DNA from 3 places in the Erwinia sp. CGal63 genome. Region 2 is predicted to be linked to each of the others. Evidence: predicted binding sites of a transcription regulator. Region 2 holds the regulator's gene; each other region holds the start of a gene.

Region 1 (7,076 bases), on a different contig from region 2:
CAGCGCCTGGGACAGGCCAACCAGCGCGGCGCGATCGCGTTGGGCTTGCAGCCACTGGATTTCAGTTTTATCAAGCCGGTCGCGAAAACGCCGCGCGGCACCGTAAATTCTTAGTTCCGCCTGGCTCTGCAGCCATGTCGTCAGCTGGCTGCGATAGTGCGAACGCAAGCGGATAAGGGCTTCGCCCTTTTTTTGACCCAGCCGGTAAAACAGTGGCGGCAGCAGCAGCAGCGTCAGCAGCATAGCGCCGCCCAGCATCAGCGCCAGCGGCCAGTTCAGCCATCCCAGAAAAAGCGTTACTGCAGCAATCGCGATTAAAGCGCCCAGCAGGGGAGAAAGCAGGCGCAGATAAAGATGATCGAGCGTGTCCACGTCCGCTACCAGCCGGTTAAGCAAATCACCCTGACGAAAACCGGCAAGCGCGCCGGGAGAAAGGGGAATCAGCTTGCTGAAGGTGAAAACGCGCAGACGTTCCAGGATACGGAAAGTGCCGTCGTGACTGACGATCCTTTCAGCGTAACGCGCGGCAGTGCGGATGATAGCCGCGCCTCTGACGCCAGCGGCGGGCAGCATGTAGTTGAAGCTGTAAAGTCCGGCGGCGCCAGCCAGTGAGCAGGCCGCCAGAAACCAGCCGGAAAGCGTCAGAAGCGCAATGCTGGCCAGCAATGCGATAACCGCCAGCAGGATGCCGAGCGTCAGGCGTCCCGCGTGCAGACGAAGCAGGGCAAGCCAGGGGCGCAAAAGCTTCATAGCAGCGCCTCCTTACGTCGCGCCAGCAGCGCTTTAAAAGGCCCGTCCTGCTGCAGCAGGCTCGCTTTATTGCCTTGCTGCGCAATCCTGCCATTTTGCATCAGCCAGATTTCATCCCACTCTTCAAGCTGATCGAGCCTGTGGGTAATCAACAGCGTGGTTTGATTAAAAGAAGCGGCGAGCAGCGCCTGATTAACGTGCCGTTCGCTCGGCCCGTCGAGGCTGGCTCCGGGCTCATCCAGCAATAATAAACGGCAGGATTTATAAAGCGCTCTGGCGACAGCAATACGCTGCGCCTGTCCCACAGACAGGTTTGCTGCCTGTTCGTCAATGACGCTTTCCAGACCAGCGGGCAGACGCGCCAGGAATTCGTCCACGCCAGCCTGCGCGCAAACCTGCTGCAGCCTGAGCGGATCGCAGGCGCCATCTGGCACAATATTTTCGCGTAGCGTCGCTGCGGGCAGGTGCGGGTTCTGTCCTACCCAGGCAAGCTGCTGCTGCCACCAGGCCGGCAAAATATCGCGTAGCTCAACGCCGTTGATTTTTAGCGATCCCTGATAGGGCAGATAGCCTGATAAAACATTCAGCAGCGATGTTTTTCCCGCGCCGCTTTGGCCAATCAACGCTACACGCTTTCCCGCATCCAGCGTAAGATTTAGCGGCCCGGCGAGCGGAGTTCCTTGCGGCGTGACAATAATCAAATCGACAGCAGCGATAGCGATGCCTGCGCTAAAATCGGGTGTCAGCGTACCGGTTTGCGGCTGCAAATGAGGCGCGGCCAAGAATGTTTCCAGCGTATCGGCCGCTCCTGTCGCCTGGGCTTTGGCATGATAGAAAGTGCCAAGCTCCCTGAGCGGCTGAAAAAATTCCGGCGCAAGAATCAGCGAAAGAAAGCCGGCAAAGAGCGATACGCCAGCGTTGTAGTGACCAAAATCGAGCTCGCCGAGGTAGGAAAAGCCGAAATACACTGCGACGACCGCAATAGAAACGGAGGCGAAAAACTCCAGCACGGCGGAAGAGAGAAAAGCCAGCCTCAACACCTCCATCGTCCGCTCGCGAAAGCGGGCGGAAGCAGTCTGGATGCGTCCGGTTTCCGCTTCGGCCTGACTGAACAACCGCAGCGTATCCAGCCCTTTCAGGCGATCCAGAAAATAGCCGCTAAGCCGCGCCAACGCCTGAAAGTTGCGTCGGCTTGCCTCGGCTGCGCCCATGCCCGCCAGCGCCATAAAGAGCGGAATAAGTGGCGCTGTCACCAGTAAAATCAGCGCCGCCGCCCAGTTGACGGGAAAAAGAAGGATAAGGATAAAACAGGGCGCGAGCACCGCCAGCAGCATTTGCGGCAGATAGCGCGCATAGTAATCCTGCATATCCTCAATTTGCTCCAGTAACAGCGTGGCCCAGCTGCCGGCAGGCCTGCCATAAATAACGGCCGGCCCCACTTCTTCGAGTTTATCAAGCAAGATCTGGCGCAGTTTCTTTCTGATGGCGCAGCCAGAGGCGAAACCGGCTTTTTCACGCAGCCACACCAGCAATCCGCGCAGGAAAAAGCAGGAAAAAAGCAGCAGAAACTGGGGTAAAAGCGTAGCGCGGGAAACACCGTCGACAATTAGCGCCTGTAACAGCGTAGCGAGCAGCCACGCCTGGCAAAGGATAAGCAGGGCGCCTGAAACGCCCAGTAGCAGCGAAACTCTGAACCAGACGTTGCCGTATACGCGCTGTTTTTTCAACCAGCGGAGAAGTTCTTGCTGCCGTGATGTCTTCATGATCTACCAGCGTGCCAAACAGTCAGCATAAAAACTGAATGCCTTATCTTTAACAGGGATAATCGCGGGCAATGGTACAGCGCAGAAAGCAAAAAGGCGACCTGAACAGGCCGCCTTCATTAAGATCGCATCAAAGTAATAAAATTTACTGAGATTCTTTAACCAATCCGTCCAGGTAGCGCTCGGCATCCAGCGCCGCCATGCAGCCGGTGCCGGCGGAAGTGATCGCCTGGCGGTAGATATGATCCATCACATCGCCTGCGGCGAACACGCCCGGAATGCTGGTCTGGGTCGCGTTGCCATGCAGGCCGGACTGAACTTTGATATAGCCGTTTTCCAGCTCCAGCTGATCTTTAAAGATCGCCGTGTTGGGACTGTGTCCAATCGCCACAAACAGGCCCGCTACGCTCAGCTCCTGCTGCGAATCATCCACCGTGGAGCGCAGGCGCAGCGAGCTAACGCCCATCTGGTCGCCCATGACTTCATCCAGCGTCTGATTAGTGTGCAGCACGATATTGCCATTGCGCACTTTTTCCATCAGGCGATCGATCAGAATTTTCTCCGCACGGAAACTGTCGCGACGGTGAATCAGATGAACTTCCGAAGCGATATTCGCCAGATACAGCGCTTCTTCTACGGCCGTGTTGCCGCCGCCGATAACGGCAACCTTCTGATTGCGATAGAAGAATCCGTCGCAGGTTGCGCACGCCGAGACGCCGCGTCCTTTAAAGGCTTCTTCGGAAGGCAAACCGAGATAGCGGGCAGAGGCGCCCGTCGCAATAATCAGCGCGTCAGCCGTATACTCGCCGCTATCACCAATCAGACGGAAAGGGCGGTTTTGCAAATCCACGCTATGGATATGATCGAAAATAATCTCGGTGTTAAATTTTACCGCATGCTCGTGCATACGCTCCATCAAACCTGGGCCGGTAAGATCGTGCGGGTCGCCCGGCCAGTTTTCGACTTCTGTGGTCGTGGTCAGCTGACCGCCTTTTTCCAGTCCGGTAATCAATACCGGATTCAGATTGGCACGTGCAGCATAAACGGCTGCCGTATATCCAGCGGGGCCGGATCCTAAAATAAGTAATTTACTGTGTCTGGCCTTGCTCATGAGACCCTCATTAATTAGCTGACAACCATTTTTTCGATTGTAGGGAATTTAGGGCGGCAAAAAAAGCATTCTGCGATTTTGTTAGCGATAGCTGCAAAAGGTTTAACCAATTTACCTTATGGAGCCTCAACAAGCCTGTGCCAAAACGGGGAAAAAGCTGCATTCAAATGGTGCAGTAAGGAAATTTTTTCATTATAAAACAGTGACGCAGTTTAACATCTGGCATGTTGTACTGATTTTGGTTGTTTTACTTTGACAATCGGCTGCGCTTTTGCGAAAACAGTGTGGGAAGCAGAGGACATTCGGGCTGACAGGGCAAATAATCCCTGTTGCGCTGCATCCAGCCCGGTCGACTCGGTCTGTCATTGGTCATGACGCATGGTGTGGACAGACAGCATGCGTCAGGCGGATGGGCGTGGTAAACCGCAGCAGGCTCCAGACTTCACTTAGAACAACCCTGCAACAGAGAAGGCGTTCAGGGTGTGGCAGGCAAAGGGAAGGCATTAAGAGAGACAATAATAATGGTAGACAATAAAAAACGACCTGGAAAAGATCTCGACAGAATCGATCGCAATATCCTCAACGAACTGCAAAAGGATGGGCGCATCTCTAACGTCGAGCTTTCCAAACGCGTAGGTTTATCACCTACACCATGCCTTGAGCGTGTTCGTCGTCTTGAAAGACAGGGTTTTATTCTTGGCTATACCGCCCAGCTGAATCCGCACTATCTGGATGCTTCGCTGCTGGTGTTTGTTGAGATTACTCTGAATCGTGGCGCGCCCGACGTGTTTGAACAATTTAACGCCGCCGTGCAAAAACTTGAGGAAACTCAAGAGTGTCACCTGGTTTCAGGGGATTTTGACTATCTGCTGAAAACCCGCGTACCGGATATGTCTGCCTACCGTAAACTGCTGGGCGAAACCCTGCTGCGCCTGCCTGGCGTAAACGATACGCGGACCTATGTGGTCATGGAAGAAGTGAAACAAAGTAACCGCTTAGTCATCAAGACACGGTAACACAGGGCAGGTGCAAAACCTGGTAGTTTTCGGTACACTCCTGTGAATTCATACAGTTTCAGCGTCGGGCTTGCCCGACGCTGTCGCGTCCCTATTTTACAGGCACCTGGAGAGTACTCTTGAGCCAGGAATATACAGAAGATAAAGACGTTTCGTTACAGCCGCTCAGCAGCAGCCGTCGACTGCTCGAAGCGTTACTGATTGTTGTTGCTCTTTTCGCCGTCTATCTGATGGTCGCGCTGTTGAGCTTTAACCCCTCCGATCCCAGCTGGTCGCAGACCGCCTGGCATGAGCCTATCCATAATTTGGGTGGTGGCGTCGGCGCATGGCTGGCGGATACGCTGTTTTTCATTTTTGGCGTAATGGCCTATGCCATTCCTCCGGTGATTCTGGGGCTGTGCTGGATTACGTTCCGCCAGCGGCACTCGCAGGATTACATCGACTATTTTGCCGTGGCGCTGCGTTTAATTGGCGTGCTGGCGCTGGTGGTGACCTCCTGCGGGCTGGCGGCGATTAACGCCGATGATATCTGGTATTTCGCTTCCGGCGGCGTAATCGGCAGTCTGTTGAGCAATGCAATGACGCCATGGTTCAACTCTGCGGGCGGCACACTGACGCTGCTCTGCGTCTGGGCAGCCGGGCTGACCCTTTATACCGGCTGGTCCTGGCTGACTATTGCTGAAAAAATCGGCGCGGCCGTCATGGGCGTACTGACCTTTGCCAGCGGACGTTCACGCAGCGATGAGCAGTGGTATGAGGATGATGAAGAAGAGCAGGCACCCAAACCTGTTTCAAATCAACGTGCTCGTTATGATGATGAAGACGATATTCTGCTGGCCGCACCAGAAAAAATTTATGCGGATGAGGATGACAACGATCCGCTGTTGAGTAAACCTGCGGCAGCACCGGCAGCACCGGCAGCACCGGCAGCACCGGCAGCACCGGCTATTTCATCGGTTCAGCCAGCTGCTGCGTCCGCAACGATGCAGCCGCAGCCAGCCTCCGCTCGGCCAGTCGGCCAGGCTTCCGCTGCAGAAGCGCCGGAACTTTACCGTTTTGAAATGCCTGCAGAAACTCCTGCGCCGTCACTTCCCGTCACCGATGAGGATGATGCGCCGCGAATGGGTAACTGGCGTGAAGCCGAAGCGTCACCATTCGACTTTTCCACACCGCAGCCTGAACAAGTGGCGCAGCATGCGGCCAGCGCGGCACAAGCGTCTGCAGCTGCTGCTGCGTTTATGCCGGGCTTTAGTGCGACCAGCGAAGCAGCGCCCGCTAACCCTCAGGTTAAGCAGGGGATCGGCCCAACGCTGCCGCGACCAAACCCGGTTAAGCTGCCAACCCGTCGCGAGCTGGCTTCTTATGGTATCAAGCTGCCTTCACAGCGAATGGCCGAGGAAAAAGCGAAGGAAGAGGAGCAGCGTTTACAGGAATCCTCTGCGGTAACGCCTGAGGAACAGAGTCAGGACGAAACGCACTTGCGTGAGGCTTTTGCAGCCCAGCAGCAGGCACGCTATGGCGAAACTCATGCCGCTGCTGAAAGTGAATCGAGGATGGATGGCGCCACTGAAGACGAAGAGGAAGCCCGTCATCAGGCAGAGCTGGCACGCCAGTTCGCCGGACAGCAAAATCAGCGTTATTTGCAACCGCAGCCGGATTCGCCAGCTTTCAAGCTGGATACCGCGGGTGCCTTCGATTTTTCCCCGATGGCAGATCTTGTCGACGACGGCCCGGGCGAGCCTTTGTTTACTCTGCCACCGGAAACAAGTCAGATCGAACCGACAACGCAGCCTCAGTGGCAGCAACAGACCCAGCCTCAGGAACCGGTAAAACAAGCGGCGCCATCGTGGCAGCCAGCGGCACAGCAGGAACCGGCACAACCGGCGGCGCCATCGTGGCAGCCAGCGGCACAGCAGGAACCGGCACAACCGGCGGCGCCATCGTGGCAGCCAGCGGCACAGCAGGAACCGGTGCAACCGGCGGCGCCATCGTGGCAGCCAGCGGCACAGCAGGAACCGGTGCAACCGACGGCGCCATCGTGGCAGCCAGCGGCACAGCAGGAACCAGCGCAACCGGCGGCGCCATCGTGGCAGCCAGCGGCACAGCAGGAACCAGCACAACCGGCGGCGCCATCGTGGCAGCCAGCGGCACAGCAGGAACCGACACAACCGGCGGCGCCATCGTGGCAGCCAGCGGCGCAGCAGGAGCCTGCTCGTCCTGCGGAGCCAATTCAGCAGGACAGCCTGTTCCATCCTTTCCTGGTGCGTCATGAGCAGCCGTTGGAGAAGCCGACTACGCCGCTGCCTACTCTTGATCTGTTGACGCCGCCGCCGCTGGAAGCCGAGCCTGTCGATATGTTCGCACTTGAACAGACCGCTCGCCTGGTGGAGGCGCGCCTTGCCGATTATCGGGTCAAGGCGGAAGTCGTGGGGATCT
Region 2 (7,076 bases):
TTCGGATCGAGCAGGCGTCCGGTACGGGAACGACCACCTTCCACAAAATATTCCACGGAATAGCCACGGGTGAACAGCTCGCCCAGATATTCGCGGAACACGGTGGAATAAAGCTTATTGCCCTTAAAGGTACGGCGAATAAAGAAGGCGCCGAGACGACGGAAAATCGGGCCGGCCGGCCAGAAGTTGAGGTTGATGCCGGCGGCGATATGCGGCGGCACCAGGCCCTGATGATAGAGCACGTAAGAGAGCAGCAGATAGTCCATATGGCTGCGATGGCACGGCACATAGACGATTTCATGACCGTCCTGCGCCAGCTGGCGCACGCGCTCGCCGCCGTTGACGTTGATGCCCTGATAAAGCTTGCTCCACGTCCAGCCCATAATCCTGTCGGTCAGACGGATAGCCTCGTAGGAGAAGTCCGCCGCGACCTCTTCCATCAGTTCGATAGCGTTCTGCTGCGCTTTCTCATGGGAGATCTTTTTGCTGCGCGCTTCGTCCTCTACCGCTTTTGCAATCGCTTTCGACTGCAGCAGCTTGTTGAACAGATCCTGACGCACGGGCAGGCGCGGGCCAACCGCCGCGAGGCGCTGGCGGGCAAAATGCATTCTCGCCACGCGCGCCAGTTTCTGGGCGATGGTTTTATCGGTGCCGTGCTCGGTGGCCATACGGCGCAGCGAAACCATCGGCGAGAAGCGTACAAAGCTGTCGCGTCCCAGCCACAGTACGGCGATAAACTTCTGAATACCGTTCAGCACGCGCAGATGCGGCTGGCTCTCGCCCTGAACCTCGCGGCCAGGCGCACGACCAAACATTACCGACACCGGCACCATCTGCACGTCCAGCAGCGGATTGCTGCGATGGAGATCCAGATAGTCATGGAACGTTTTAACGGATTCCAGATTCGGCGCGTAATAGGGGAAGACGCGCGGGCCGTCGTGAATAAAGACGTAGCGCGGCAGCAGCGTGCCGTCGATCTCCAGCGGCTCCAGGGGATCGGGAAGATCCTCTTTGCGGCACTGCTCGCGCAGCGCCAGCAGATCGGCCTTTGAATCATACGGCAGTACATACATAATGGGGCGCGACGTATCCAGCCCCAGTTCAGCGACCGGCTCAGCGGGGATCGCCTTACTTTTTACCAGCATTTTTACTGGTAAATTCAATAAGTTGTAATATAAATTACGCCAACCTGACATAGACAACATAAAGCCTCTTGTTAGCAAAGCGCGGCAAGCATACCAGAATCCGTAAACGAGATCTGTGGTGTTGCATAATGTGCGCTACCCTGACATTGACGTTAAACAGAACAAAGGGTTCCCTGATTATGGCAAATAACGCCTCAGGTTTAACACGGATCATTAAAGCAGCAGGGTATTCATGGAAAGGGCTGCGGGCGGCCTGGCAGTTTGAAGCCGCTTTCCGTCAGGAAGTCGTTGCCGCCGTGGTGGCGATAGCAATCGCCTGCTGGCTGGACGTCGCTCCGCTGGCAAGAGTGCTGCTGATAGGCTCCGTAGCCTTGGTGATTATCGTGGAAGTACTGAACAGCGCGATTGAAGCCGTGGTCGACAGGCTGGGCAACGAGTTCCACGAGCTTTCCGGTCGCGCGAAAGATATGGGCTCGGCGGCGGTGCTGCTGGCGATTTTACTGGCGGTCTTCGTCTGGCTGAGCGTGCTGCTTACCCGCTAACCGCCGCGCTGAAATGGCAATAAGTGACGTTTTTTATCCGACTTGAGGTTTTCAACGGCGAAATACCTGTATATACTCACAGTCGACTGTATAAACAACCAGGGGGCGGGATGAAAGCATTAACGGCAAGGCAGCAGCAGGTCTACGACCTGATACGCCAGCATATCAACCAGACCGGCATGCCGCCGACGCGGGCAGAGATCGCCACGCAGCTCGGCTTCCGTTCCCCGAATGCGGCTGAAGAACACCTGAAGGCGCTGGCGCGCAAAGGCGTTATCGAGATCGTCTCCGGCGCATCGCGCGGTATCCGCCTGATGATGGAAGACGAAGACGGGCTGCCGCTGATTGGCCGCGTAGCGGCGGGCGAGCCGCTGCTGGCGGAACAGCATATTGAAGGCCACTACCAGGTCGATCCGGATCTTTTTAAACCGGGCGCCGACTTCCTGCTGCGCGTCAGCGGTATGTCGATGAAAGACATCGGCATTATGGATGGCGATCTGCTGGCCGTACACAAGACCCAGGACGTGCGTAACGGCCAGGTCGTGGTGGCGCGCATCGATGACGAAGTCACGGTAAAACGCCTGAAAAAGCAGGGCAACATTGTGCATCTGCTGCCGGAAAACAGTGAATTCAAGCCGATCGTGGTCGATCTGCGCCAGCAGACCTTCTCTATCGAAGGCCTGGCCGTTGGCGTCATCCGCAACGGTAGCTGGCTGTAAAAGCACGCTTCTGCCTCTGCGCCGTCGTTAAGGCGGCGCATTCGTTACTTCCTCTCTTTATATCGCGCAATGCAGTCTGATAATCGTTCGATGCATAGCCTGCGAACGATGGCTTTTTAATCACCGCTTTTTCCGGTTATCTCCGCTTTCCCTTTTGTTGCGCTTTTGTTTTTTCTCGTTACGCATTGATTATCCTTATTTTTTCTACTTCTCTGCCGTGCCGCTTCGCTTTTTTTGCAAAATCAGGCCGTCTCGCCGTGCAAACCCGCTATCTTCTACTACAATTATCTGTACGTTACGCACTTAGGCAGCGTTTTATGTTGCTGTCAGTAGTTTTGCAGTAACGATAAGCTGTTATCACCTAAGGTTAAGGAGAAACAAGATGAATAAAGACGAAGCCGGCGGTAACTGGAAACAGTTGAAGGGTAAAGTAAAAGAGAAGTGGGGCAAGCTGACCGATGACGACATGACTGTCGTAGAAGGTAAACGCGATCAGCTGGTCGGTAAAATTCAGGAGCGTTACGGTTACACCAAAGACCAGGCTGAGAAAGAGCTGGGCGACTGGGAAACCACTAACAAGCATCGCTTCTGATAAAATAACGTGCACAGGGGCAGCAAGCCCGTAAGACGTTACAGCAAGGGCAGCGCTTTCGGCGCTGCCCTTGTTCTTTTATAGCGGCGGCGCCGCTTAAGTTTCTCTGAAGCTTATGCTTTTTAACGACCGCGCTTTTTACTGCCGAGCGTATGATCGTGCTGGCACTCATCCTGATGCTGGCAGGCTTCCACTTCCACACAGCTGCCGCACAGGCCATGCGCTTCAATCACGCTATTGGTCAGCGCGAAACCGGTAGCTTGCGCCAGCGACTGCAAAATAGCTTCGACGCCTTCCGCATGTTGTTCCGCCACCGCGCCGCAGCGATCGCAAATCAGCATGGCCGAGGTATGCGAAGGCTCTTCAAAGTGATGACAGACAACGTAGCTGTTGGTCGATTCGACGCGATGTACGAAACCCTGCTCCAGCAGAAAGTCCAGCGCCCGATAGACGGTAGGCGGCTTGGCCTGCGGTTCGCTGGCGCGCAGCAGATCCAACAGGTCGTAGGCGCTAATCGCGCCGTGATGCTGGCTCATCAACCGCAGCACTTCCAGACGCTGAGGCGTCAGCCTGACGTTGCGCTGCTGGCAGATGGTTTCCGCCTGCGACAAGATGTTTTCAGGACTGTTAATATTCATAGTTCTCCCCAGGCTGGCTTAGCGCGTTATATTATCACAATGCTGATAAAAACACCGCGCTTCCGCCTTTCCCGCTTGCTGCCTGCTGGTCTGCGACAGACCGCCCACTCTCTCTTTTCCGCGCCGCTGAAATTTCAGGCAGATACGCTGGCGGTAAACTTATCGTTCGAGCGTCAAATCTGTACCATTTTTAACTTAATAAAGTGATAAACGGCGTTGTGTTTTGAAATGTTTTAACTACATTTACATAAATATTTGTAAACATTTCCCGCATCACGCAGCAAAAACCCGTTGATTTTTAAGCCGGATAGCAGATTAAAAGCCGTGCAATGAGCAGAAAAACCCCGGTAATTTGACTTAGTTCAGGCTAATGACTTACCGCGGTTCGGCCCATTATACGGTTAATTGTACTGGTCGCGCTTCAGGCGCAGTCTTCTTATTGTTGAAGGGTTAGAGGTAAATGGTCAAAAAATTCAAGCTGAACAGATTCGCCCGACCGGCTGTTTTTCCCGTACTGCTGCTGGCTCCGTTAAGCGCGCTTGCCGCAGGCAGCTATTATGATGCCCGTAACGATGCGATGGGCGGAACAGGCGTGGCCTCTTCAACTTACGGGACGGCGGTGCTGGCTAACCCGGCGCTGATGACCAAAGCCCAGCCGGAGGATAATGTCAGCATTATTCTTCCCGCCGTCGGCGCGCAGCTGAGCGATAAAAACAAGCTGATCGACAAGGTGGACGATCTGACCGACAGCGTTGATCGCTATCAGGATATCGCTCGTCAGGATCCTTTAAGTTTGCTGACTGACTACCCGCGCGTCCAGGCGGCGGCAGGCGATTTGGCTAATCAACTGCGCGGCATCAAGGGCAGTAAGTCCTGGGCTACGGCTGGTGCGGCGGTTGCGGTCACCGTCCCGAACGAAGTGCTGCCTTTTGCATTCGTGGCGAAAGCTTACGGTACGGCACACGTAACGGCGGATGTCACCCAGGGCGATATCGATTATCTGCAGGGCATCGCCGACGGCACCAGGCTGCCGCTGCCCGGCGATCAGGATAATCTGACCTCTGCGGCGCTGGGGCGCGGTGCGATTGTTTACGATTACGGCGTGGCCGTGGCGCACGAATTCAATGTTGCCGGTCATCCGGTTTCTTTCGGCATCACGCCGAAGATCCAGAAGACTTACCTCTATAACTACAGCGCCTCTGTCTATAACTACGACAAGTCGGACTTCACCAAAGGCCGCTACAAGAACTCCAATACCGGGTTCAACATGGATGCCGGCGTGGCGACCGATGTCGGCGACCACTGGACGCTAGGCGTCAGCGCGCAGAACCTGATTGCGCGCGATATCGATACCCGCGAGGTGAACGGCTATAAGGACACTTACCAGATCCGGCCGGTAGTGACGCCAGGCGTTTCTTATCATACCGAGCGGCTGACGGCGGCGCTGGACGTTGACGCCACGCCGACCAAACGCTTTAAAACGGTGGAAGACAGCCAGTATGCAGGCGCAGGCGTGGAATATCGCGTGTTAAGCTGGCTGCAGCTGCGTGCGGGCTATCGCGCCGATATGAAATCCAACGACACCAACGTGGCGACCGCTGGCTTTGGCCTGTCGCCGTTTAACAAGGTGCATCTGGATCTGGCCGGGATGCGCGGCAACGACAACACCTGGGGCGCCGTCGCCCAGCTGAACTTTACCTTCTGATTGCTTTTCGGGCGCAGCGCTGCTGCGCCCGCATCGTCCGCTTAGCGATTGCCGCCCGGCATGGTATCATTGCGCACATTATCGTCATTTGTTAATCAGAGCCCGCGCGTTTTATGACCCAGAATTTACCTGCCCACCGTTTTTCCGTCGCCCCAATGCTGGACTGGACCGATCGCCACTGTCGCTACTTTCATCGTCAGCTGACCGGCCAGGCGCTGCTTTACACCGAAATGGTCACGACCGGCGCCATTATTCACGGCAAAGGCGACTATCTTGCCTGGAACCAGGCAGAGCAGCCGGTAGCGCTGCAGCTTGGCGGCAGCGATCCGCTGGCGCTGGCGCAATGTGCCGAGCTGGCGCAGGCGCGCGGCTATAACGAAATTAACCTGAATGTCGGCTGCCCGTCGGATCGCGTACAGAACGGGCGTTTCGGCGCCTGCCTGATGGGCGAAGCGGCGCTGGTGGCGGATGCCGTTAGGGCGATGCGCGATCGCGTATCGATCCCCGTTACGGTGAAAACCCGTATCGGCATCGACGAGCAGGACAGCTACGAGTTCCTGTGCGATTTTATCCGTCAGGTGTCGGAACAGGGCGGCTGCGAGATGTTTATTATCCACGCGCGTAAAGCCTGGCTTTCCGGCCTCAGCCCGAAAGAGAACCGCGAGATCCCGCCGCTGGACTATGAACGCGTGTATCAACTGAAGCGCGATTTCCCGCATCTGACGATGTCGATTAACGGCGGTATCAAATCACTGGCGGAAGCCAAAGCGCACTTGCAGCATGTGGATGGCGTAATGGTGGGTCGTGAAGCCTATCAGAATCCGGGAATGCTGGCGGAAGTCGATCGCGAGCTGTTCGGCAGCGATCGACCCGCGATCGATCCGGTAGCGGTAGTGCGCTCAATGTATCCTTATATCGAGCGTGAACTGGCGCAGGGCACCTATCTGGGCCATATCACCCGCCATATGCTTGGCCTGTTCCAGGGTATTCCGGGCGCCCGCCAGTGGCGTCGCTATCTGAGCGAAAATGCCCACAAGGCCGGCGCCAACGTGGAAACTGTGGAAGCAGCACTGGCGCTGGTAGCGGATAAGGTGCCGACAGCAGTTTAATCTGCCGACTCTCTCTTTCCTGACGCCGTTATAGCTATAAATAGTCATGAAAGGATAAAAGCCTGGTCAAATTCACACCAGGTAACAGGGATATTGACCACGGCGCAATTGACGTGGTTTTATATTTTTCAATACTTTCATTAGGTTATGTTAATAGCAGTGTTGGCACGCAACTTGCATAAATGCTGAGGATCTTTAATGGGGAGAGACTGATGGAAATCTTCTTTGTTCTTGGCTTTTTTGTGATGCTGCTGATGACCGGCGTTTCGCTGCTGGGGATTATTCTGGCGCTTATCGTCGCCAGCGTGGTGATGATGTTCGCGGGCTTGTTGATGGTGGCGCTCAAAATGCTGCCGTGGCTGGCGCTGGCGGTCGCCGCGGTATGGATTTATCGCGCATACCGCAAACCGACGACGAAAACAGAACGTTGGATATCTCGCTAAAATCAGGGCGTTGGCGACAAGTTTGCACAGAGTAATGCGGAGTCGATCACAACCTGACAGATCGCATAGACGATTTTGCAATTAAACATATTTTTTGCTTATGAATTCTGTCAGGATGATTTTCACTGAATTAGCGAAATTCATCGCCGCTGACCCTACAAACAGCGCGAACTATAAAAAAGA
Region 3 (7,076 bases), on a different contig from region 2:
AGAAACCACTTCTGTTTCTGGCCGATACAAACCGGCTTTGTGTCCCAACGCACCAAACGTTTTGGCAACTTATAGCGTAACCAGTTTCGGGTAGAGGCAAGGATGCGCACATCTTTACGATGCAAACCGACTTCCTCAAAGAGTTCTCGATACATCGCCTGTTCTGCCGTTTCGCCAGGATTGATGCCTCCCTGAGGAAACTGCCAGGAGTGCTGGCCATACCTTCTGGCCCACAACACTTGTCCCTGCCTGTTACAAATTACGATACCAACATTCGGGCGGTAGCCATCATCATCGATCACTGGACTACCTCAAACTAAAACCTGGATAGCCTGATTGTTTCATACTCCTTACAGGCGGTAAACCACTGCTTTTGGGCCGCCGTGAGCGGCAAACGCGGGATAACTTGCGTAAATTCACGAAGTTATAAACAGAAAGCGCCGCTTTTGCCCGATCTTATTCACCTTTTCTGTGGATATCTTTGTGCAGAACTCTCTTAACCTTTGGGGAAAACTTTCGATCGGGATCGCATAAGCGCGGCAAGCCATATACTTAACTCATTATATTAGCTGGGTTTTATACGTTTAACCTGTCATTAATTCCACCTTCCGCCCTGTTGTTATGTTGCGCAGGCTGGCAAGTGGCGAAAGATCGAACACCGACTTTTTTATCCACAGGATGTGCCGTTATCCTAAGCAAAAAATGGTGAAAAAGGGACAAAAGCGCGGCGTCAAGCCTGTAAATGGAAACAGTATTATTGTAAAACCCAACTTATCCCATTTTTCTGTGGATAACTACGTGTAAGATCCTGTTCATTGTCGGTGCGCAGACGGGCATAACCTTTTTTTTCACTGGCATCAGCCAATGCGGCAAGGATAAAAAGATGCGATTTATCATGCTATTATTCCGCTCTTCCATGGTTATCAACTCGCGCTGTTAACCGCGCCGATAGGCTGTTCATTTTTTAATCAACCCTGGAGAGCCGACGATGGCAGACCTTTTTTCTCCGGTTCCGCCGCCGGAAAACGAAACCGTTTTACTTGAGCGTGCGCATCAGTTGGCAGGCTACACGCTGGGCGAACTGGCGCTACGCGCAGGGCTGGCTATTCCACGCGACCTGCGCCGTGATAAGGGTTGGGTGGGTATGTTGCTGGAGCGCTATCTGGGCGCCAGCGCAGGCAGCAAGCCCGAGCAGGATTTCGCCGAGATCGGCGTGGAGCTGAAAACCATTCCCGTCGATGCTCTGGGCCGTCCGCTGGAAACCACGTTTGTTTGCGTGGCGCCGCTAACCGGCAATAGCGGTCTGGTGTGGGAAACCAGCCACGTGCGCCATAAGCTGGCCAGAGTGCTGTGGATGCCGGTGGAAGGGGATCGCGCTATTCCGCTGGCCGAACGTCGCGTCGGCGCGCCGTTGCTCTGGAGCCCAAATCAGGAAGAGGAGTCGCTGCTGCGGCGCGACTGGGAAGAACTGATGGATATGATCGTGCTGGGCCAGGTGGAACGGATTACGGCTCGCCACGGCGAGGTACTGCAAATCCGCCCGAAAGCAGCCAACAGCAGAGCGCTGACGGAAGGCATCGGCGAAAACGGCCAGCCGGTGATGACTTTGCCAAGAGGCTTTTATCTGAAGAAAACCTTTACCGCACCACTGCTTGCCCGCCATTTTTTGCTGTAAAGCCTTAGCTCGGCGGCAGCCAGATGAGTATACTCTTCGTTTACCTTTCGTTTAGGATGCGACCTCTGTATGTTTGACTGGCTTGCCGATCCCAACGCCTGGCTGGCGCTGGGCACGTTGACGATTCTGGAAATCGTCCTGGGTATTGATAATATTATTTTCCTCTCTCTGGTAGTGGCTAAGCTCCCCAAACAGCAGCAAAACGCCGCGCGCCGCATAGGCCTGGCGGGCGCAATGCTGATGCGGCTCGGCCTGCTGGCTTCCATCGCGTGGGTGATCCGTCTGACCACGCCGCTGTTTACCTTAATGGATCACGCCTTCTCAGCCCGCGATCTTATTCTGCTGTTTGGCGGACTGTTTTTGCTATGGAAATCCAGCATGGAGATTCATGAAACCATCGAAGGCGGTGAAGAAACGCACAGCAGCAACGTGCACTCTTTTGTCGGCGCGATTGTGCAAATTATGCTGCTGGATATCATTTTTAGCCTGGATTCGGTGATTACCGCCGTCGGCCTGTCCGATCACCTGATTATTATGATGGCAGCAGTAGTTATCGCTGTCGGCGTGATGATGTTTGCTGCCCGCGCTATCGGCGAATTTGTCGAACGTCACCCTTCAGTAAAGATGCTGGCGCTGACTTTCCTTATTCTGGTGGGGTTCACGCTGATGCTGGAAAGCTTCAATATTCATGTGCCAAAAGGCTATATCTATTTCGCGATGTTTTTCTCTATGTCAGTGGAATGCCTTAACCTGCTGCGCAGCAGAAAGCATCACGCCTGATAAAAGCTGGCCGACGATATCGGCCAGTTTCTCCTGCCGCTTTTACGATCGAAGTCAATAGTTTGCCGTGCTGCACCTTTCTTTTCGGAGTTATGCGGTTAACGCTTTCCGTAAAATGCGCTAATACTGGGAGCAGGCAAATTCCAGGTAAAGGGAGCGAAGTATGAAGTTGATGTCAGGCGCGGCCGTATTGATGCTGGCCACGCTGCTGGGCGGCTGTAGCAGCGATTACGTGATGGCGACCAAAGAGGGCAAGATGATCATGACCCAGGGTAAACCGGAGATCGATCCCGACACCGGCCTGGTGAAATACAATGACCGCTCCGGTCACGAGCTGCAGATTAACGGCGATGAGGTTTCATCGATTGTCGAACGCTAAAACCGCCTGAGCCACCTGAGTTATCCGCCGGGTGGCTTCCCACCGCACTTACCGATAAATCCGCTCTTCCCCCTGCTGCGCCCGGCGGTTATAGTCAAAAGCCGGATCTGGCGTCTGCTTCAGCGCGTCAGGCTGGTCTTTTAATAATGAAAAAGGAAGCCGGCAAATGCACTATCATCGTATCCCCCACAGCACGCTGGAGATCAGCAGCCTGGGTTTAGGCACCATGACGTTTGGCGAGCAGAACAGCGAAGCCGATGCTCATGCGCAGCTCGATCTGGCGATTCGCTCCGGCATTAACCTGATTGATACCGCAGAAATGTATCCGGTGCCGCCGCGCCCGGAGACCCAGGGTTTAACCGAAACTTATATCGGCAGCTGGCTGAAATCCCGCGGCAATCGCGAAAAAATCGTGCTGGCTTCCAAAGTTGCCGGGCCAGTACGCGGCGCGGACGCTTCCATCCGTCCGGGCCAGGCGTTGGACCGTAAAAATATTCGTCAGGCGCTGGATGCCAGCCTGAAACGCCTGAACACCGATTATCTGGATCTCTATCAGCTGCACTGGCCGCAGCGGCAGACTAACTATTTTGGCCGCCTGAACTATGAGTATGCGGAAGATACGTCCACGGTCACGCTGCTGGAGACGCTGGAAGCGCTAAACGAACAGGTTCGCGCGGGCAAAATCCGCTATATCGGCGTGTCGAACGAAACGCCCTGGGGCGTTATGCGCTATCTGCAGCTGGCGGAAAAACATGAGCTGCCACGCATCGTCTCTATCCAGAATCCCTATAGCCTGCTGAACCGCAGCTTTGAAGTCGGCCTGGCGGAGATTAGCCAGCATGAAGGCGTGGAGCTATTGGCCTACTCCTGCCTGGCTTTCGGTACGCTGAGCGGCAAATACCTGAACGGCGCGAAGCCCGCAGGCGCGCGCAATACGCTGTTCAGCCGCTTTACCCGCTACAGCGGCGAGCAGGCTCAGCTGGCGATTGCCGAATATGTCGCGCTGGCGAAAAAACATGGGCTTGATCCTTCACAAATGGCGCTGGCTTTTGTCCGTCAACAGCCTTTCGTCGCCAGCACGCTGCTGGGCGCAACCACGCTGGAGCAGCTACAGATTAATATCGACAGCTATAACCTGACGCTGGATGAAGAAGTGATGCAGGCGCTGGAAGCGATTCATCGCCGCTATACTTTCCCGGCGCCTTAATTGTTTGCTCTGCTAACGATCTGAAATTCAAAAAATAAAAAGGGCGGATTCATTCCGCCCTTTTTTCTGCGCCAGGGAAAGTTTACCCTGCGCGCTTTCCGCTACGCTTTTGCGCCAGCTGCCAGCCCCAGAGCACGGCAATCGCCAGCGCAAACAGCGCGCCGAAGCCTACGCCTGTTGCTACCGGTGGCGCGCCCAGCTTCACCGCCAGCGAATAGAGCCCCAGCATCAGCAGCATCGCGCCGTTTTCGCCCAGGTTCTGCACCGCGATAGCGTTGCCCGCGCCGACGCTCTCTTTGCCACGCATCTGCAGCAGCGCGTTCAGCGGCACCACAAAGAAGCCGCCCAGCATCCCAATGACGATCAGCAAACCGTAAGCGCCTGCGGCCGTATGCTGCAAGGCGAAGCAGACCACGGCTACACCAATCAGCACGCCCGCCGGCATACATCTGCCGACCGTTTTCAGGGTTACCAGTTTAGCCGCCGCGCCTGCGCCAAATACAATACCAATGGCGACCATCGCGTTCAGCAACGTGGGCGTTTTGTTGTCTGTTATCCCTAATGCGACCGGCACCCAAAGCACCAGCAGGAAACGCAGCGTCACGCCAGCGCCCCAGAACAGGCTGGTGCCCACCAGGGAAAAACGCGTTTCGCCGTCGCGCCACAGCTCGCGGCAGGCGCGGAAAAAGCTGCGTGACATATGTAGCGGATGCCAGCTTTGCCCCGCTCTCGCCGCCGCCAGTTTTGGGATCAGCACGTTGGCCGCAACGGCAAGTCCGTAAGCTAACACGCACGCGACAAGCGCGCCGGTAAGGTTCCAGTCGGCCAGCACGCCGCCGGCGATTGAGCCCAGCAAAATCGCCGCGATAGTGGATGACTCCATCAGACCATTGGCCTTGACCAGGGTTTCGCCTCCGGTGATTTCGCCCAGGATGCCGTATTTGGCAGGCGAATAGGCCGCCGCGCCGATCCCCACCAGCGCATAGCCGATAAAGGGATTAAAGCCGAAGCAGATAGTTAACGCGCCCAGCAGCTTGAGGCCGTTGGCGAACATCATTACGCGTCCTTTGGCGAAGCTGTCCGCCAGCTGACCGACAAAAGGCGCCAGAATGATATAGGTGGCGACAAAGACCATCTGTAACACCGGCTGGCTCCAGTCCGGGTAGACCTGCTGCTTAAGCACCGCCAGCGTAGCGAACAGCAGCGCATTATCGCCAAACGCCGATAAAAACTGCGCGGCGATGACCGCGAGCATAGCGCGCGAAAGCAGCTTTTCACCACCTGTTGAATTATGCATTTTCCGACTGTTTCTCCGGCTGTTCCGCCATGCTTTTCAGCGTTACGAAATCGGGTTTACCGCTGCCCAGCAGCGGCAGCTGCTTAAGAACGCGAATATCGCGCGGTACCGCCAGCTCCGGCGCGCCCAGCTCGCGCGCTGCCTGCTGCAGACGATCGCGGGTTAACTCGCCGTCAGTGGTAAAGAGTACCAGCGCCTCGCCACGATTGCCGTCCGGCTTGATTGATGCGGCATGCTGCTTATCCTCCGAGGCTTTCAGCGCTATCTGCTCTACCGTTTCCAGCGAAACCATCTCGCCGGCAATTTTGGCAAAGCGTTTCGCGCGCCCCTGGATCTGACAGAAACCGTGCTCGTCAAAGCTGACGATATCGCCGGTATCGTACCAGCCCGCTTCCATCTGCCCTTCGCCGTTATCCGCCTGCGGCGCTTCCAGCACGCCTGGCTTTTCGACTCTGAGGTAGCCTTTCATGATGTTAGGCCCGCGCAACTGCAGTAGCCCGCCCTGCTCAATGCCCGGTACGGAGATTAATCGGGAATCCATACCCGGCAGAATACGACCGACGGTATGATTTTTTGCCGCCATCGGCACGTTGATGGCGACCACGGGCGCGCACTCCGTTACGCCATAGCCTTCCAGAATACGAATGCCGAACTTATCCAGCCAGGTCTGACGCGTACCTTCCTGTAATTTTTCAGCGCCCGCCACCACATAGCGCAGCCGCGCAAAATCATACGGATTGGCAAAGCGCGCATAATTGCCCAAAAAGGTCGAAGTCCCGAACAGCACCGTACAGTTTCGGTCATATACCAGCTCGGGAACGATGCGGTAATGCAGCGGGCTGGGATAAAGGAAGACCTGTGCGCCAGTCATCAAAGGCGTAAACAGCCCGACCGTCAGGCCAAACGCGTGAAACAGCGGCAGCGCGGACATAAATTTGTCGCGCGGCGTAAAGTCGGCAACCGTGCGGATCTGCTCAACGTTCGCCAGCAGGCTTTTATGCGAATGCACCACGCCTTTGGGATTGCCTTCCGAACCGGACGTAAAGAGCACCATTGCCGCATCTTCCGGCTGCTGCTTTACCTCAGCAAGCCGCGGCAGCAGCAGATGCCCCAGGATCCAGAGCTTATCCTGAGTAGTAACGGTGTCTTTTAAATCTTCCAGGAAAACCCATTTTACCTGCGTAAGCTGTTCAGGCAGATGCCAGAGCTTGCCCTTGTCCAGAAACTGACGGGAAGTGAAAACCGTTTTCACCTCTGCCGCTTGCAGCGCGCTGCCGACGCCTTTAACGCCCGCAGTGTAGTTCAACATGGCGGGCACGCGACCACGCATGGAGGCGCCCAGAATCGCGGCGGCGGCAACCGTCGCGTTCGGTAACAGCAAGCCGATATATTCACCCGGCGCCGTGTAGCGTTCCAGGATTCGACCAACGCCCAGCGTTTTTTTCAACAATCCCGTGTAGCTGTCTGGCTGAAAATTGACGTCCTCAATGCAGGGTTTGAAGTAGCCATAGCGCATGCGGGCGGCCAGAAACGCCTGATAAAGCGTCTCGCGCGGACGCACCGCCATCCGCGCTTCCATCATAATATGATGCAGATGCTCGCCCGCCAGCTTACGGCGTTCCCGTGCGGTTTTCGCCTCAGGCATAGGGATAGAAGTGGCAGGCAGCACGGTCAGAGTGATACGCGGAAACAGGCGGCGTTTAAACACGCCAGCCAGACGACCAAACGGCGAAAACTC

Evidence for each region. Region 2 encodes LexA, which represses DNA repair genes until DNA is damaged. Its sites were predicted from a motif close to TNCTGTATGTACATACAGNA; they were not measured.
Region 1: MKZ79_RS07935 (DNA translocase FtsK 4TM domain-containing protein) is a predicted target of LexA. The motif match lies at 4,679-4,698, and genes of this name have one in related genera.
Region 3: mutH (DNA mismatch repair endonuclease MutH) is a predicted target of LexA. The motif match lies at 735-754, and genes of this name have one in related genera.

The regions. Positions count from the first base shown of each region.
Region 1 covers NZ_JAKUMN010000001.1:1,742,633-1,749,708, reverse strand. Annotated here, with positions in the region: gene cydC (heme ABC transporter ATP-binding protein/permease CydC) at 1-750, opposite strand, end outside; gene cydD (heme ABC transporter permease/ATP-binding protein CydD) at 747-2,513, opposite strand; gene trxB (thioredoxin-disulfide reductase) at 2,659-3,624, opposite strand; gene lrp (leucine-responsive transcriptional regulator Lrp) at 4,146-4,640, shown strand; gene MKZ79_RS07935 (DNA translocase FtsK 4TM domain-containing protein) at 4,760-7,076, shown strand, end outside.
Region 2 covers NZ_JAKUMN010000003.1:29,142-36,217, forward strand. Annotated here, with positions in the region: gene plsB (glycerol-3-phosphate 1-O-acyltransferase PlsB) at 1-1,196, opposite strand, end outside; gene MKZ79_RS11405 (diacylglycerol kinase) at 1,325-1,687, shown strand; gene lexA (transcriptional repressor LexA) at 1,798-2,406, shown strand; gene MKZ79_RS11415 (CsbD family protein) at 2,789-2,998, shown strand; gene zur (zinc uptake transcriptional repressor Zur) at 3,121-3,636, opposite strand; gene MKZ79_RS11425 (conjugal transfer protein TraF) at 4,097-5,341, shown strand; gene dusA (tRNA dihydrouridine(20/20a) synthase DusA) at 5,455-6,450, shown strand; gene pspG (envelope stress response protein PspG) at 6,663-6,893, shown strand.
Region 3 covers NZ_JAKUMN010000002.1:430,961-438,036, reverse strand. Annotated here, with positions in the region: gene rppH (RNA pyrophosphohydrolase) at 1-302, opposite strand, end outside; gene mutH (DNA mismatch repair endonuclease MutH) at 989-1,675, shown strand; gene MKZ79_RS10685 (TerC family protein) at 1,745-2,455, shown strand; gene MKZ79_RS10680 (YgdI/YgdR family lipoprotein) at 2,619-2,834, shown strand; gene MKZ79_RS10675 (NADP(H)-dependent aldo-keto reductase) at 3,001-4,041, shown strand; gene lplT (lysophospholipid transporter LplT) at 4,124-5,338, opposite strand; gene aas (bifunctional acyl-ACP--phospholipid O-acyltransferase/long-chain-fatty-acid--ACP ligase) at 5,331-7,076, opposite strand, start outside.